Regions from separate parts of the Streptomyces sp. L500 genome, predicted to be linked through region 2. Evidence: predicted binding sites of a transcription regulator. Region 2 holds the regulator's gene; the other holds the start of a gene.

Region 1 (7,387 bases), on a different contig from region 2:
GCGCCGTGAGCTCCGGGGGCGAGACGTCCAGGTGCAGATGGACGTCCTTGCGGGCGCGCGGCGAGGAGCCGCTGCCGCAGGCCATGCTCGCCTCCTTGAGCACTCCCGCCAGATACGGCCAGACCTCGAAGCGCCGGGCGTGCAGCGGCACCACCCCGTTGTCCAGCCGGGACAGGTCCAGCAACTGCTCCACCAGCCGGCCCAGCCGCTCGGTCTGCCGCAGCGCGGTGCGCATCGTCTCCGGGTCGGGGGCCGAGACCCCGTCCACCACGTTCTCCAGCACGGCCCGCAGCCCCGCGATGGGGGTGCGCAGCTCGTGCGAGACGTTGGCGACCAGCTCCTTGCGGTGGGTGTCCACCGCCTCCAGATCGGCCGCCATCCGGTTGAAGGCCTCGGCCAGGTCCCCGAACTCGTCCCGCCGCCCGGCCCGCACCCGACGGGTGTAGTCACCCCGTGCCATCGACCGGGTGACCGCGGTCATCTCGTCCAGCGGCGCGGTCAGGCCGTGTGCCACGAACTGGGTGATCAGCAGGGAGGCGATGATCGAGAAGACGGTGATCACCCGGAGCTCGGTCGCCGAGTGGATGGCGACGAACACCAGGAACGTCGTGATCACCACCGAGCCGATCACCAGCGCGCCCAGCGCCGCCTTCACCGACCGATAGGGGTCCAGGGGCCGCAGCGCCTCCCAGAGCCTGCTCCACAGCCCCTGCGGCGGCCGGCCGTCACCGGGCACCGGGATCACCGTAACGAGTCATGCCGCCCGCCCCGCCCCACAGGTGCCGTCATGCCGCCGGGGTCTCCAGCGCGTAGCCCACCCCGTGGACCGTACGGATCCGCTCCGCCCCGATCTTGCGGCGCAGCGCCTTGATGTGGCTGTCCACCGTCCGGGTGCCGGAGGCGTCCGCCCAGTCCCACACCTCGGCGAGCAGCTGCTCGCGGGAGAGGACCGCGCGCGGGGTGTTGGCCAGGCAGACGAGCAGGTCGAACTCGGTCGGCGTCAGATGGACGTCCCCGCCGCGCACCCGCACCCGGCGCTGCGCGTGGTCGATCTCCAGCTCGCCGAGGCGCAGGATGCCGCTGCGCGGGGTGTGCGCGGCCAGCGTGGCCCGCTCCACCCGGCGCAGCAGGACGTGCACCCGGGCGGCGAGCTCGCGCATCGAGAACGGCTTGGTCATGTAGTCGTCCGCCCCGACGCCGAGCCCGACCAGCATGTCGGTCTCGTCGTCGCGCGCGGTCAGCATGAGGACGGGAACCGGCCGCTGCGCCTGCACCCGGCGGCAGACCTCGAGGCCGTCGAAACCGGGCAGCATCACGTCCAGGACCAACAGGTCCGGCTGCCATGCCTCGGCGGTGTCGACGGCGGCGGGCCCGTCGCCCGCGGTGCGTACCTGAAATCCCTCGGCCCGCAAACGGGCCGCGATGGCATCGGTGATCGTCCGGTCGTCCTCGACGATCAGTACCCGACGCTGTGCCCCGGTGGAGGCCACGACGCCGCTCGGGCCGATGTGTGTGTGCTCCATGCGCCCCGCCCCTAAGCGTGTTCCCGTAGCGATGTGACTACGGGTCCTGCACCTGTGGAAGGCAGGGTACGGGCACCCGGAGGGACTCGGCTACGCGGCGCGGATGCCGAGGTGAACGACGTCCGGGACGCCTCGGGCAACGGTGATCTCTTCCGTCGTTACCCCGGCGAACCCGGCATTACGGAGGGCCTGTTCGAACGCCGCCGAGGGCTGCGCGGACCACACCGCGAGCACCCCGCCGGGCGTCAGCCGGTCCCGGCACGCGGCGAGTCCGGTGGGGGAGTAGAGGCTGCCGTTGTCCTCCGTGACGGTCCAGTCGGGGCCGTTGTCGATGTCCAGGCAGAGCGCGTCGAAACCGGGGCCCGGCGCCCGGAGGTACGCCACGAGGTCGGCGTGGACGATCTCGGTGCGGGGGTCGGCGAGCGCCGCCGCCGAGTACGCGCCCAGCGGCCCCTCGCGGTGCCAGTCCACGACGGCCGCCTCCCGTTCGACGACGGCGATCCGCCCCCAGCGCGGCTCCTCCGCCGCCCGGGCGAGCGAGAAGCCCACACCGAGGCCACCGATCAGGACGGCCGGTTCCTTTCGCTCCGCGGGGAGGGCGGCCAGGGCCGCGTCGACGAGCAGCCGCTCGGAGCGCCCGTCCGAGGTGTCCATCAGGAAACAACCGTTGGCGATGATCTCGAAGTGCTCGCTCCGCCGTCTGAGCACGACCTCTCCATAGGGGCCCTCGCGGCGGTCGATGACGGTGGCGGGCGAGTCGTAGCGGCGCATTGCTTACTGCCTCCTGTTGACCGTTCGGTGACTGTCGACGAATCGGCCGACGCCAGTAAGCGTCAAGAGGTTGACAAAGGTGATGGGAGTCACGACCAGAGGTTGATCCGGCGCCCGACCGTGGACCTTAATGTTCAAGCAAGCCCGGAGGAACGCGCGGAAAGGGGCCGACCGAGTGACAGCGGTTGACGCCGATCGGAACGCCCACGCGACGGCCGCCGCCCCCGGCCGCCTGCGCACCGCGCTCCGCCGCCTCGGCCGGCTGCTGCCCACCCCCACCGGCACGCCCTTCACCTTCTGCTACGGCCTGATCCTGCTGGGCACGGCCGTCTACGCCGACTTCGGCGATCAGGCCACCGTCGACCAGCTGCTCCGCGACTCCAGCACGGACGCCGCCCACCTGACCGACCAGCCGTTGGTCGTCCTGGTCGCCAGCGCCCTGTGGGTGGCCGGCGGGCTCTACTCGGCCTACGGCGTGGCCTTCGCGCTCGTCCTCACCGCGCTGGAACGGCGCGTGGGCGGCGCCCGGACGGCCGGGGTCTTCCTCGTCGGCCACGTCCTGGCCACCCTCGCCACGGAGCTCCCGGTGGCCGGCGCCGTCGCGGCCGGGCAGCTGCCCGAATCCTCGCTGCACCGGCTCGACTACGGCATCAGCTTCGGCCTCATGGCCTGCATCGGCGCGCTCTCCGGGCTGGTGTCGCGCCCGGCGCGCTGGGCCATGCTGGGCGTGGCGGGCGCGATGTGCGCCCAGGACCTGATCGAGCTCATCGATCCGCTGGCCAGCGCGGGGCACCCCATCGCGCTGCTCACGGGCATCGCCTGCCGGTCGCTGATCCGCGACGGGCTGCCGGGGCCGGCCCGGGCGCGCGAGCGGGCGGAGGCGGCGGCGGACGTCGTGCCGCCCGCGCGGGCGGCGGTCCCCGCGCCCCCGCGCCGGCGCGTGGAGGGCGACGAGCCCCGCGCCGCGGCGGACACCGCCCTTCGCGGCCGCTGAGCGGCCGGACCGGAATTCACCCCGACGGGCTACCCCGCACCACCCCCCTGGCGATCGCTCACAGTGGTCGCTCAGGTGATCGCTCACAGCGAACAAACCCCTGGGAACAATCACCCCTGTCCCGGGCATTGAGTCGGCATAGCTCAACTTGCCTGCCGAAGGGGAGATCATGGCTTCGATGTCCGCACCGCTCACCCTGCCCGTGCTGCCGCTCGACGACGAGGTCGTGCTGCCCGGCATGGTGGTCCCGCTCGACCTGTCGGACACGGAGGTCCGGGCCGCCGTCGAGGCCGCCCAGGCCGCGGCGAAGGGCTCCGGCGGCAAGCCGCGCGTCCTGCTCGTCCCACGCGTGGACGGCACGTACGCGGGCGTCGGCACGCTGGGCACGGTCGAGCAGGTGGGCCGGCTGTCGGACGGCGACCCCGGCGCGCTCATCCGCGGCGACCGCCGCGTGCGCATCGGCGCGGGCACGACCGGCCCCGGCGCCGCCCTGTGGGTCGAGGGCACCTCGATGGAGGAGCTCACCCCCGACCCACTGCCCGGCGCGGTGGCGGAGTTGATCAAGGAGTACAAGGCCCTCGCCACCAGCTGGCTGCGCAAGCGCGGGGCCTGGCAGGTCGTGGACCGCGTCCAGCAGATCGAGGACCCCGGCCTGCTCGCCGACAACTCCGGCTACTCGCCCTTCCTCACCGTCGCCCAGCGCGTCGAGCTGCTGGAGACCAACGACCCGGTGGCCCGCCTGAAGCTCGCCGTGAAGTGGCTCGGCGACCACCTCGCCGAGCAGGACGTGGCCGAGTCCATCGCCAAGGACGTCCAGGAAGGCGTCGACAAGCAGCAGCGCGAATTCCTCCTCCGCCGCCAGCTGGAGGCCGTCCGCAAGGAGCTCGCCGAGCTCAACGGCGACCCGGAGAACGAGTCCGAGGACTACCGCGCCCGCGTCGAGGCCGCCGACCTGCCCGGACACGTCCGCGAAGCGGCCCTCAAGGAGGTCGGCAAGCTGGAGCGCGCCTCCGACCAGAGCCCCGAGGGCGGCTGGATCCGCACCTGGCTCGACACGGTCCTGGAGCTGCCGTGGAACGAGCGCACCGAGGACGCCTACGACATCCCCGGCGCGAAGGCCGTGCTCGACGCGGACCACGCGGGCCTGGAGGACGTCAAGGAACGGATCACCGAGTACCTGGCGGTGCGCAAGCGGCGCGCCGACCGGGGGCTGGGCGTGGTCGGCGGGCGGCGCGGGGGCGCGGTGCTCGCGCTCGTCGGCCCGCCCGGCGTGGGCAAGACCTCGCTGGGCGAGTCCGTCGCCCGCGCCATGGGCCGGAAGTTCGTCCGCGTCGCCCTCGGCGGCGTCCGCGACGAGGCCGAGATCCGCGGCCACCGGCGGACGTACGTGGGCGCGTTGCCCGGCCGGATCGTCCGGGCCGTCAAGGAGGCCGGTTCGATGAACCCGGTCGTCCTCCTCGACGAGATCGACAAGGTCGGCTCCGACTTCCGCGGCGACCCGGCCGCGGCCCTCCTGGAGGTCCTCGACCCCGCCCAGAACCACACCTTCCGCGACCACTACCTGGAGGTCGAACTCGACCTCTCCGACGTCGTCTTCCTGGCCACCGCCAACGTGCTGGAAGCCATCCCCGAGGCCCTCCTCGACCGTATGGAGCTCGTCCGCCTCGACGGCTACACCGAGGACGAGAAGGTCGTCATCGCCCGCGACCACCTGCTCCGCCGCCAGCTGGAGCGCGCCGGCCTGGAGGCCGACGAGGTCGTGCTGGAGGACGACGCCTTGCGCAAGCTCGCCGGCGAGTACACCCGCGAAGCGGGTGTACGGAACCTGGAGCGCGCCATCGCCCGGCTGCTCCGCAAGGTCGCGGCCGAGCACGAACTGGGCGAGCGGGAGCTGCCCTTCACCATCGGCACGGAGGAACTGCGCCCGCTGATTGGACGCCCGCACCACACGCCCGAGTCCGCCCAGGACCCGGCCGAGCGGCGAACGGCCGTCCCGGGTGTGGCCACGGGCCTCGCGGTCACCGGCGCGGGCGGCGACGTGTTGTTCGTCGAGGCGTCCTTGGCCGACCCGGAGACCGGCGGCGCGGGCCTGACGCTCACCGGCCAGCTCGGCGACGTCATGAAGGAGTCGGCCCAGATCGCCCTGTCCTTCCTCCGCTCCCACGGCGCCGAGCTGGAGCTCCCGGTCGGCGACTTCAAGGAACGCGGCGTCCACCTCCACGTCCCGGCGGGCGCGGTCCCGAAGGACGGCCCGAGCGCGGGCGTCACGATGACGACGGCCCTGGCCTCGCTCCTCTCCGGCCGCCAGGTCCGCCCGGAGGTGGCGATGACGGGCGAGGTGTCGCTGACCGGGCGGGTGCTGCCCATCGGCGGGGTGAAGCAGAAGCTGCTCGCCGCGCACCGGGCGGGCATCACCACGGTGATCATCCCCAAGCGGAACGAGCCGGATCTGGACGATGTGCCGGCCGAGGTGCTGGAGAAGCTGGAGGTCCACCCGGTGTCGGACGTCCGGAGGGTGCTGGAGCTGGCGCTGACGCCGGCGACGGTCCCGGGTGAGCAGGTGCCGCTGGCGGCGTGAGCGGTGACGAATGACAAAGGCCCCCACCCGGGGGCCTTTTGTCGTATCAGGGGTGGTGGCTGACGGCTCGGTCGAGGAGGGCGTGGAGGGTGGCCTTCTCGTCGTGGGTGAGGGCGCTCAAGGGGGAGTCCTCGGAGAGGGCGGCGATGAGGCGCTCACGCAGCGCCGTGCCCTCGGCCGTCAGGATCAGCTGCTTGGCGCGGCGGTCCGTGGGGTGGGGGTGGCGCTCCAGGAGCCCCAGGCACTCCAGCTTGTCGATGACGAACGTCGCGTTGGACGGCTCGCAGCTCATGCGGTCGGCGAGCTCCCGCATCGTCATCGGGCCGCTGAGCTCGCGGAGGGCCGTGGCCTGCGGCGCGGTGAGGCCGAGGCCGGTCGCGGCCACGCGGACGTGGTCGGAGATCTGGCGGGCGAGGCCGTTCACCAGTCCGCAGAGCTGTCGCTCGGCGAGGGTCTGCGGTTCTGGGCTGCTCATGGAGCCATCTTAAGCCAACTGCATCAAGCGAACATCTTTACAGCTTGAATCATTCAAGCTGGAAGCTTATTGTGGAGGCATGACGACCAACTCCCAGCACAGCCAGGGCGATCGCCTTCGTCGCCCGTCGGGGATCCGGAGCCTCCAGCTCGGCGACACCAAGGTCACGTACGTTCCGGACGGCGTGGCCCAGCTCTCGTCGCGCGGCTGGCTGCCGACCAGTACGGAGGAGGAGTGGGCCGCCCACTCCGCGTATCTGGACGACTCCGGTTATCTCGTGGCGAGCCTGGGCGGTCTCCTGGTGGAGCACGGCGACCGTGCCCTGCTGATCGACGCGGGCTTCGGCCCCCAGTCCTTCCCGGCCGGGGAGGACGGCCCCATCGGAGCGATCTCCGGCGGCACCCTGCTCGACAGCCTCGCCCGCATCGGCCGGTCCCCGGCCGACATAGAGGCCGTGGCCGTCACCCACATGCACGTCGACCACATCGGCTGGCTCTGGCAGCCGGCCCCGGGCACCGATCGGCTCCCGTTCGCCCACGCCGACCACCTCGTGAGCGAGGAGGAGTGGAAGCACCGCCACCTCCTGGAGGGACACGGCATCTCCCAGGAGATGACCGCGATCCTGGAGCCCCGGATCCGTACCGTCACCGACGGCGAGGAGATCTTCCCGGGCGTCCGCGTCGCCCTCTCGCAGGGCCACACGGCGGGCCACGCCTCGTACGTCGTCTCCGGCGGCGACGGCCGCCGTCTGATCGCCTTCGGCGACGCCATGCACACGCCGGTCCAGGTCGCCCACCCGGAATGGTCCGCCGCCGTCGACCACGACGCCGAGCGGTCGGCGGCCTACCGCCGCCACCTGGTCGAGGAACTGTCCGCACCCGACACGATCGGCTTCGGCATCCACTTCGCGGACGTCCCCTTCGGGCGCGCCCGCCGGGACGGTGCCGGTGGCCCGGCGACGTGGGAGCCGGTCGACGCGTAGGACGCAAGACCCGCCGCCGGTGGTCCCCCGACGGGGGTGGGGGACCACGCGGGCGGCGCGCGGC
Region 2 (7,387 bases):
TGCCCTTCTCCTCGCCCTCGGCGTCCTTGCCGCCACCGGCCAGCAGGTACGGCGCCTTGGCGTGCGCGTGGTCGCGCAGCGTCATGATCAGGAGCTTGGGGGAGAGGGGCTTGCCGGTGTTCCAGGCGGGGCACTGCGACTGGCAGCGGCCGCACTCGGTGCAGGTGGAGAAGTCGAGGATGCCCTTCCAGGAGAACTCCTCGACCTTCGAGACGCCGAAGACGGCGTCCTCCGCCGGGTCCTCGAAGTCGATCGGCTCGCCGCGGCTGGTCATCGGCTGGAGCGCGCCCAGCGCCACGTCACCGCTCGACTCGCGCTTGAACCAGATGTTGGGGAAGGCCAGGAAGCGGTGCCAGGCGACACCCATGTCCGTCTTCAGCGCGACCGTGATCATCCAGATGAAGGACGTCGCGATCTTCAGCCCGGCGAAGAAGTAGGTGAGGTTCTGGAGGGTGGAGACGTCCATCCCCTCCAGCCACGAGACGACCGGGTAGGAGAGGAAGAAGGACGCCTCGTAGCCGTCCACGTGGTGCTGGGCGCCCTCAAGGGCGTGCAGCATGTAGATGCAGACGCCGACGATGAGGATGACGGACTCGACGAAGTACGCCTGGCCGGTGTTGGAGCCGGCGAAGCGGGACTTGCGGCCCGCGCCGCCCGGCCGGTTCAGCTGCCGGATGACGATGAGCGCCAGGATGCCGAGCACGGTCATCGTGCCGATGAACTCGACGAAGACGTTGTAGGGCGTCCAGTCGCCGATGACCGGCAGGAGCCAGTCGGCCTTGAAGAGCTGGCCGATGGCGTTGACGATGGTCAGCAGCAGCGAGAAGAAGCCCACCGCCACGAACCAGTGCGCGACGCCGACGACGCCCCACTTGTTCATCCGGGTGTGGCCGAGGAACTCCTTGGCCACCGTGACCGTGCGCTGTACCGGTTCGTCGGTGCGGGTGCCCGCCGGTACGGGCTGGCCGAGCCGTACGAAGCGGTAGATCTGGAAGAGGGCACGGCCGAACAGCGCTACGCCGACCGCGATGAGGACCAGCGACACGATGATCGCGGCGAGTTGCATGGGAGGGCTCCTCGGACCTGCGGGATAGAGCGGGGATGGAGGATTGGAGCGGGATTACCAATCGGTAACTTATCCAGTCCGTTCGAGACTACTCACTCTCGCGCGCGCGATATACCCGCATCGCCGGTGATCTGCGTCGCGCAGGCGACCCTTCGCAGCGCCCTCGCGGCCCTGGGTGACTGTAAGTCCGACATAAAAGCTGAGCGGGGTTGACTCAGGTCTGTTGACAGGTTCGTCTCCCTGTTGCACCCTTGAGTCTGTTCCACTCAAGTCAGCTGGAGGAATCGACATGGCACGTGCGGTCGGCATCGACCTGGGTACGACGAACTCCGTCGTCAGTGTTCTCGAGGGCGGTGAGCCCACCGTCATCACCAACGCCGAGGGCGCCAGGACCACGCCGTCCGTCGTCGCCTTCGCGAAGAACGGTGAGGTGCTGGTCGGCGAGGTCGCCAAGCGCCAGGCCGTCACCAACGTCGACCGGACGATCCGCTCCGTCAAGCGCCACATGGGCACTGACTGGAAGATCGAGATCGACGGCAAGACCTTCAACCCGCAGCAGATGAGCGCCTTCATCCTGCAGAAGCTGAAGCGCGACGCCGAGGCCTACCTGGGCGAGAAGGTCACCGACGCGGTCATCACCGTTCCGGCGTACTTCAACGACTCCGAGCGTCAGGCCACCAAGGAGGCCGGCGAGATCGCGGGCCTGAACGTCCTGCGCATCGTCAACGAGCCCACCGCGGCCGCCCTGGCCTACGGCCTCGACAAGGACGACCAGACCATCCTGGTCTTCGACCTCGGTGGCGGCACCTTCGACGTCTCGCTGCTGGAGATCGGCGACGGCGTCGTCGAGGTCAAGGCCACCAACGGTGACAACCACCTCGGTGGTGACGACTGGGACCAGCGCGTCGTCGACTACCTGGTCAAGCAGTTCGCCAACGGCCACGGCGTCGACCTGTCCAAGGACAAGATGGCCCTCCAGCGCCTCCGCGAGGCCGCTGAGAAGGCGAAGATCGAGCTGTCCTCGTCCACCGAGACCTCGATCAACCTGCCCTACATCACGGCGTCCGCCGAGGGCCCGCTCCACCTGGACGAGAAGCTCACCCGCGCCCAGTTCCAGCAGCTGACCGCGGACCTGCTGGAGCGCTGCAAGACCCCGTTCCACAACGTCATCAAGGACGCGGGCATCGCCCTGTCCGAGATCGACCACGTGGTCCTGGTCGGCGGTTCCACCCGTATGCCCGCCGTCGCCGAGCTCGTCAAGGAGCTGACCGGCGGCCAGGAGGCCAACAAGGGCGTCAACCCGGACGAGGTCGTCGCCATCGGCGCCGCCCTCCAGGCCGGTGTCCTCAAGGGTGAGGTCAAGGACGTCCTGCTCCTCGACGTGACCCCGCTGTCCCTCGGCATCGAGACCAAGGGCGGCATCATGACCAAGCTGATCGAGCGCAACACCACGATCCCGACCAAGCGCTCCGAGATCTTCACGACGGCCGAGGACAACCAGCCGTCCGTGCAGATCCAGGTCTACCAGGGCGAGCGCGAGATCGCGGCGTACAACAAGAAGCTCGGCATGTTCGAGCTGACGGGCCTGCCGCCGGCCCCGCGCGGCGTCCCGCAGATCGAGGTCGCCTTCGACATCGACGCCAACGGCATCATGCACGTGACCGCCAAGGATCTGGGCACGGGCAAGGAGCAGAAGATGACCGTCACCGGCGGCTCCTCGCTGCCGAAGGACGAGGTCAACCGCATGCGCGAAGAGGCCGAGAAGTACGCGGAGGAGGACCACAAGCGCCGCGAGGCCGCCGAGTCCCGCAACCAGGGCGAGCAGCTCGTCTACCAGACGGAGAAGTTCCTCAAGGACAACGAGGACAAGGTTCCCGCCGAGGTGAAGACCGAGGTCGAGACCGCCGTCGCCGAGCTGAAGGAGAAGCTCAAGGGCGAGGACACGGCCGAGATCCGCACCGCTGCCGAGAAGGTCGCCGCGGTCAGCCAGAAGCTGGGCCAGGCCATGTACGCCGACGCCCAGGGCGCGGCCGGTGCCGCGGGTGCCGCCGGCGGTCAGCAGCAGGCCAAGGCCGAGGACGACGTCGTCGACGCCGAGATCGTCGACGACGAGAAGCCGAAGGGCGGTGCGTCGGCGTGACGGAGGAGACCCCGGGCTTCGACGAGAACGAGAAGCCTGAAGGCACCTCCGACGCCACGACCCCCGACGACGCGGCGAAGGCCGCCGGGTCCGCCGACAAGGCGGCCCCGGCCGGCCCGGCCGCCGGCGAGGAGCTCGTCGAGGTTGGCCTCCAGGCACAGCTGGACCAGGCGCAGGCCGCGCTCGGTGAGCGCACCGCGGACCTCCAGCGGCTCCAGGCCGAGTACCAGAACTACCGTCGCCGGGTGGAGCGGGACCGGGTCGCGGTCAAGGAGGTCGCCGTGGCGAACCTCCTGTCCGAGCTCCTCCCCACCCTCGACGACATCGGTCGCGCCCGCGACCACGGCGAGCTGGTCGGCGGCTTCAAGTCCGTCGCCGAGTCGCTGGAGACGGTCGTCGCCAAGATGGGCCTCCAGCAGTTCGGCAAGGAGGGCGAGCCCTTCGACCCGCTGGTGCACGAGGCGCTGATGCACAGCTACGCGCCCGACGTCACCGAGACCACGTGCGTGCAGATCCTGCAGCCGGGGTATCGGATCGGCGAGCGGACCATCCGCCCCGCGCGCGTCGCGGTGGCCGAGCCGCAGCCGGGCGCCGGCCCCAAGGCCGAAGAGTCGTCCGACGAGGAGAGCGGTGGCCCGGAAGAGGGCTGACGCGATGAGTGACGGGAAGGAGGGACGCCGGGGATGAGCCTCAGCAGGGACTTGCTGGAAAAGGACCTCTACAAGGTCCTCGGCGTCTCCAAGGACGCCACCGAGGCGGAGATCAAGAAGGCGTACCGGAAGCTCGCCCGCGAGTTCCATCCGGACGCCAACAAGGGCGACGCCTCGGCCGAGGAGCGCTTCAAGGAGATCTCCGAGGCGAATGACGTCCTTGCCGACCCCAAGCGTCGCAAGGAGTACGACGAGGCCCGCGCCCTGTTCGGCAACGGAGGCTTCCGTGCCGGGCCGGGTGGCGGCGGCTCGTTCAACTTCGACCTGGGCGACCTCTTCGGGGGCGCCCAGGGCGGCGCCGGAGCCGGCGGCTTCGGCGGCGGCGGGCTCGGCGACGTCTTCGGCGGCCTCTTCAACCGGGGCGGTGGCGGCAGCGCCCGCACCCAGCCCCGGCGCGGCCAGGACATTGAGTCCGAGGTCTCGCTGAACTTCACCGAGGCGGTCGAAGGCGCCACCGTCCCGCTGCGGATGTCCTCCTCGGCGGCGTGCAAGGCGTGCTCCGGCACGGGCGACAAAAACGGTACGCCCAGGGTCTGCCCGACGTGTGTCGGCACCGGCCAGGTGTCGCGCGGCTCGGGCGGCGGCTTCTCGCTGACCGACCCCTGCCCGGACTGCAAGGGCCGCGGGCTCATCCCCGAGAACCCCTGCGACGTCTGCCACGGCAGCGGCCGGGCCAAGTCCTCCCGCACCATGCAGGTCCGCATCCCCGCCGGGGTCTCCGACGGCCAGCGGATCCGCCTGCGCGGCAAGGGCGCCCCGGGCGAGCGCGGCGGCCCCAACGGCGACCTCTACGTCGTCGTCCACGTCGGCACCCACCCGGTCTTCGGGCGCAAGGACGACAACCTCACCATCACCGTGCCCGTCACCTTCACGGAGGCGGCCCTCGGCGGCGAGGTCCGGGTCCCCACCCTCGGCGGCCCGCCCGTCACCCTCAAGCTGCCCGCCGGCACGCCCAACGGCCGGACGATGCGCGCCCGTGGCAAGGGCGCGGTCCGCAAGGACGGCACCCGCGGCGACCTCCTGGTCACCGTCGACGTCGCCGTCCCCACCCAACTCAGCGACAAGGCCCGGGAAGCCCTGGAGACCTACCGCGAGGCCACAGCGGACGATGACCCGCGCGAGGAGCTCTTCCAGGCCGCGAAGGGAGCGTGACCCATGGAAGGAATCGGCCGCCGACGCCATCCGTACGAGCTCACTGATGAGTCGCCGGTCTATGTCATCTCCGTGGCTGCCCAGCTGTCGGGTCTCCACCCGCAGACCCTGCGGCAGTACGACCGCCTCGGCCTGGTCTCCCCCGACCGCACGGCCGGACGCGGCCGCCGCTACTCGGCGCGCGACATCGAACTCCTGCGCCAGGTGCAGCAGCTCAGCCAGGACGAGGGCATCAACCTCGCGGGCATCAAGCGCATCATCGAGCTGGAGAACCAGGTCGCTGCGCTGAGCGCCCGCGTCGCCGAGCTCCAGTCCGTCGTGGACGGCGCGGCTGCGGCGATGCAGCAGCGGGAGGCGCAGGTCCACGCGTCGTACCGCCGGGACCTGGTCCCGTACCAGGACGTTCAGCAGACCAGTGCGCTTGTGGTCTGGCGTCCGAAGCGGGAGCAGAAGAAGCACGGCTGATCTTTTCGGCTCGCGGGCCCGCCCCCCACGTGTGTGGGGTGGCGGGCCCGTGTCGTTTCAGGCCCACGCGGCGGGCACGCGTCGGCTGATCTCGCACCAGACGGTCTTGGACTCCTCGCCGTAGAGGTCGCGGTGCAGCGGGGTGTAACCCCACCGGTCCGCGAGCGTCTGGAGGATGCGGAGGCCGCGCCCGTCGCTGTCGAACGGCCGCGTCGTCGTGCGGATCGCCGGTGTCCGGGCGCCGCTGTCCCGCACGGCCAGCCGGAGGCTCTCCCACTGCGACCAGGCGAGGGTCAGCTCGGCGGTGCCGGCGGTGTGGACGATCGAGTTCGTCAGCATCTCCCCCGCCAACAGCTCGGCCCGGCCGGTGAGTTCGCGGATGCCGTGCGCGGTGAGCGCGGCGCGGATGGACGCGCGGGCGACCTGTACGGCGCGGGCGTCGTGGGGGATGAGGAGTCGGTACTCGAACGTTTCGGCGTGCGGCAGCATGTCGCCTCCTGCGGTGGGGTGTTGGCGGCCGAGCCGCCGGTGTCCTTGTCGCGCATGCGTTCTGGGCATGGCGGTGCGCTTCCGGGGCGGCCGGATTCCGTCGCTGTGTGAGCGGCGGGGCACTCAAAGTAGGGACCTATGTAGCAACTAAGCAAGCGGTTCGCTGAAGTTCGCCCCGCAGGGGTTAGGCGTGGCAAGGTGACGCACCAGGTGCTCTAGATCAGGGAGAGTTGGCGCATGCCGCCCAGGAGTAACCCCACTGCGCGCCAAGTGCGCTTGGGCACTGAGCTGCGCAAGATGCGTGAGCGCACGGGCATGACGGCCCGCGAGGCCGCGCGTCGTTTTGGTATCAGCCCGATGCAGATGAGCCACATCGAAGTCGGTCGAATCGGGATCGGTGAGGAGCGCCTACGTGCGCTGGCTGGCCATTACGGCTGTACAGACGAGGCGTTGGTGGACGCCCTTGTTGCCATGACCGGCAGGCAGGGACGAGGCTGGTGGGAGAAGTACCGAGGTGTCATCGATTCGCTGACCCTGGACGTGGCCGAGCTTGAGCATCATGCTGTGGCGCTGAAGGCGATACAGGTAGTCCACGTTCCCGGGCTCCTGCAGACAGAGCCCTACATGCGCGCCCTATTCACGTACCTGAGCCCGGGCTATGCTCCCGACCGCCTTGAGGCCGTCATCGAATTCCGGATGCGCAGGCGCCAGGTCCTGGAGCGGGCGGACCCGCTTCCGTTCGAGGCGGTGGTGCACGAGGCTGCGCTGCGCATGAAGGTCGACGGGGACAAGGTGGCCCGAGAGCAGCTCGACTTCATCCTCGAGTGCTCGGAGCGTCCTGGGGTCACCATTCGGGTTATCCCATTCGCGGCGGATCGCTTCGCGGGGATGGGCTGCTCGATGCTCTACGCCGAGGGCCTGGTGCCCCAGCTGGACACCGTGCAGATTGATCAGGTGCACGGCAGTGTGTTCATCGACGTTGAGGCGGAACTCGACCACTACCGTGACCGACTGCGCACGATGGAGCGTTCGGCGCTCAGCCCTGCGGCGACGAGGGATTTCATCCAGCGCATCGCACGGGAGATGTGACCTATGCGTCGAACCACGTGGCAGAAGTCTTCGTTCTCCGGAAACGGCCCGGGCAACGAGTGCGTCGAAGTCACTGCGGCCGAAGCCGCAATCGCCCTCCGCGAAAGCGACGAGCCCGGCACGGTCATAGCGACCGAACCGGCCTCGTTCGCGGCACTCATACGCACCGTAAAAGCGGCGGCGCTCCGCGCCTAGGGCGCTTGGCGAAGAGCCGTATCGAGCGCGTGGCGGAACGCGTCGAGGCGGCTGCGGCCGGGGCTGAAGGGCGGCATCTGC

What was found. The regulator HspR, encoded in region 2, represses chaperone genes until heat shock. The targets are predictions, from matches to a motif close to TTGAGNNNNNNNNNCTCAA.
Region 1: a site for HspR is predicted at 3,417-3,435, ahead of lon (endopeptidase La). Genes of this name have one in related genera too.

The regions. Positions count from the first base shown of each region.
Region 1 is NZ_JBTOLC010000023.1:93,354-100,740, reverse strand. It holds gene ACX9I7_RS21240 (sensor histidine kinase) at 1-736, opposite strand, end outside; gene ACX9I7_RS21235 (response regulator transcription factor) at 786-1,523, opposite strand; gene ACX9I7_RS21230 (spermidine synthase family protein) at 1,614-2,294, opposite strand; gene ACX9I7_RS21225 (rhomboid-like protein) at 2,470-3,288, shown strand; gene lon (endopeptidase La) at 3,458-5,866, shown strand; gene ACX9I7_RS21215 (MarR family winged helix-turn-helix transcriptional regulator) at 5,913-6,341, opposite strand; gene ACX9I7_RS21210 (MBL fold metallo-hydrolase) at 6,421-7,323, shown strand.
Region 2 is NZ_JBTOLC010000003.1:2,132-9,518, reverse strand. It holds gene ACX9I7_RS05260 ((Fe-S)-binding protein) at 1-1,066, opposite strand, end outside; gene dnaK (molecular chaperone DnaK) at 1,356-3,206, shown strand; gene grpE (nucleotide exchange factor GrpE) at 3,203-3,856, shown strand; gene dnaJ (molecular chaperone DnaJ) at 3,890-5,068, shown strand; gene ACX9I7_RS05240 (heat shock protein transcriptional repressor HspR) at 5,072-5,533, shown strand; gene ACX9I7_RS05235 (ATP-binding protein) at 5,591-6,022, opposite strand; gene ACX9I7_RS05230 (helix-turn-helix domain-containing protein) at 6,260-7,111, shown strand; gene ACX9I7_RS05225 (DUF397 domain-containing protein) at 7,115-7,306, shown strand; gene ACX9I7_RS05220 (putative immunity protein) at 7,303-7,387, opposite strand, start outside.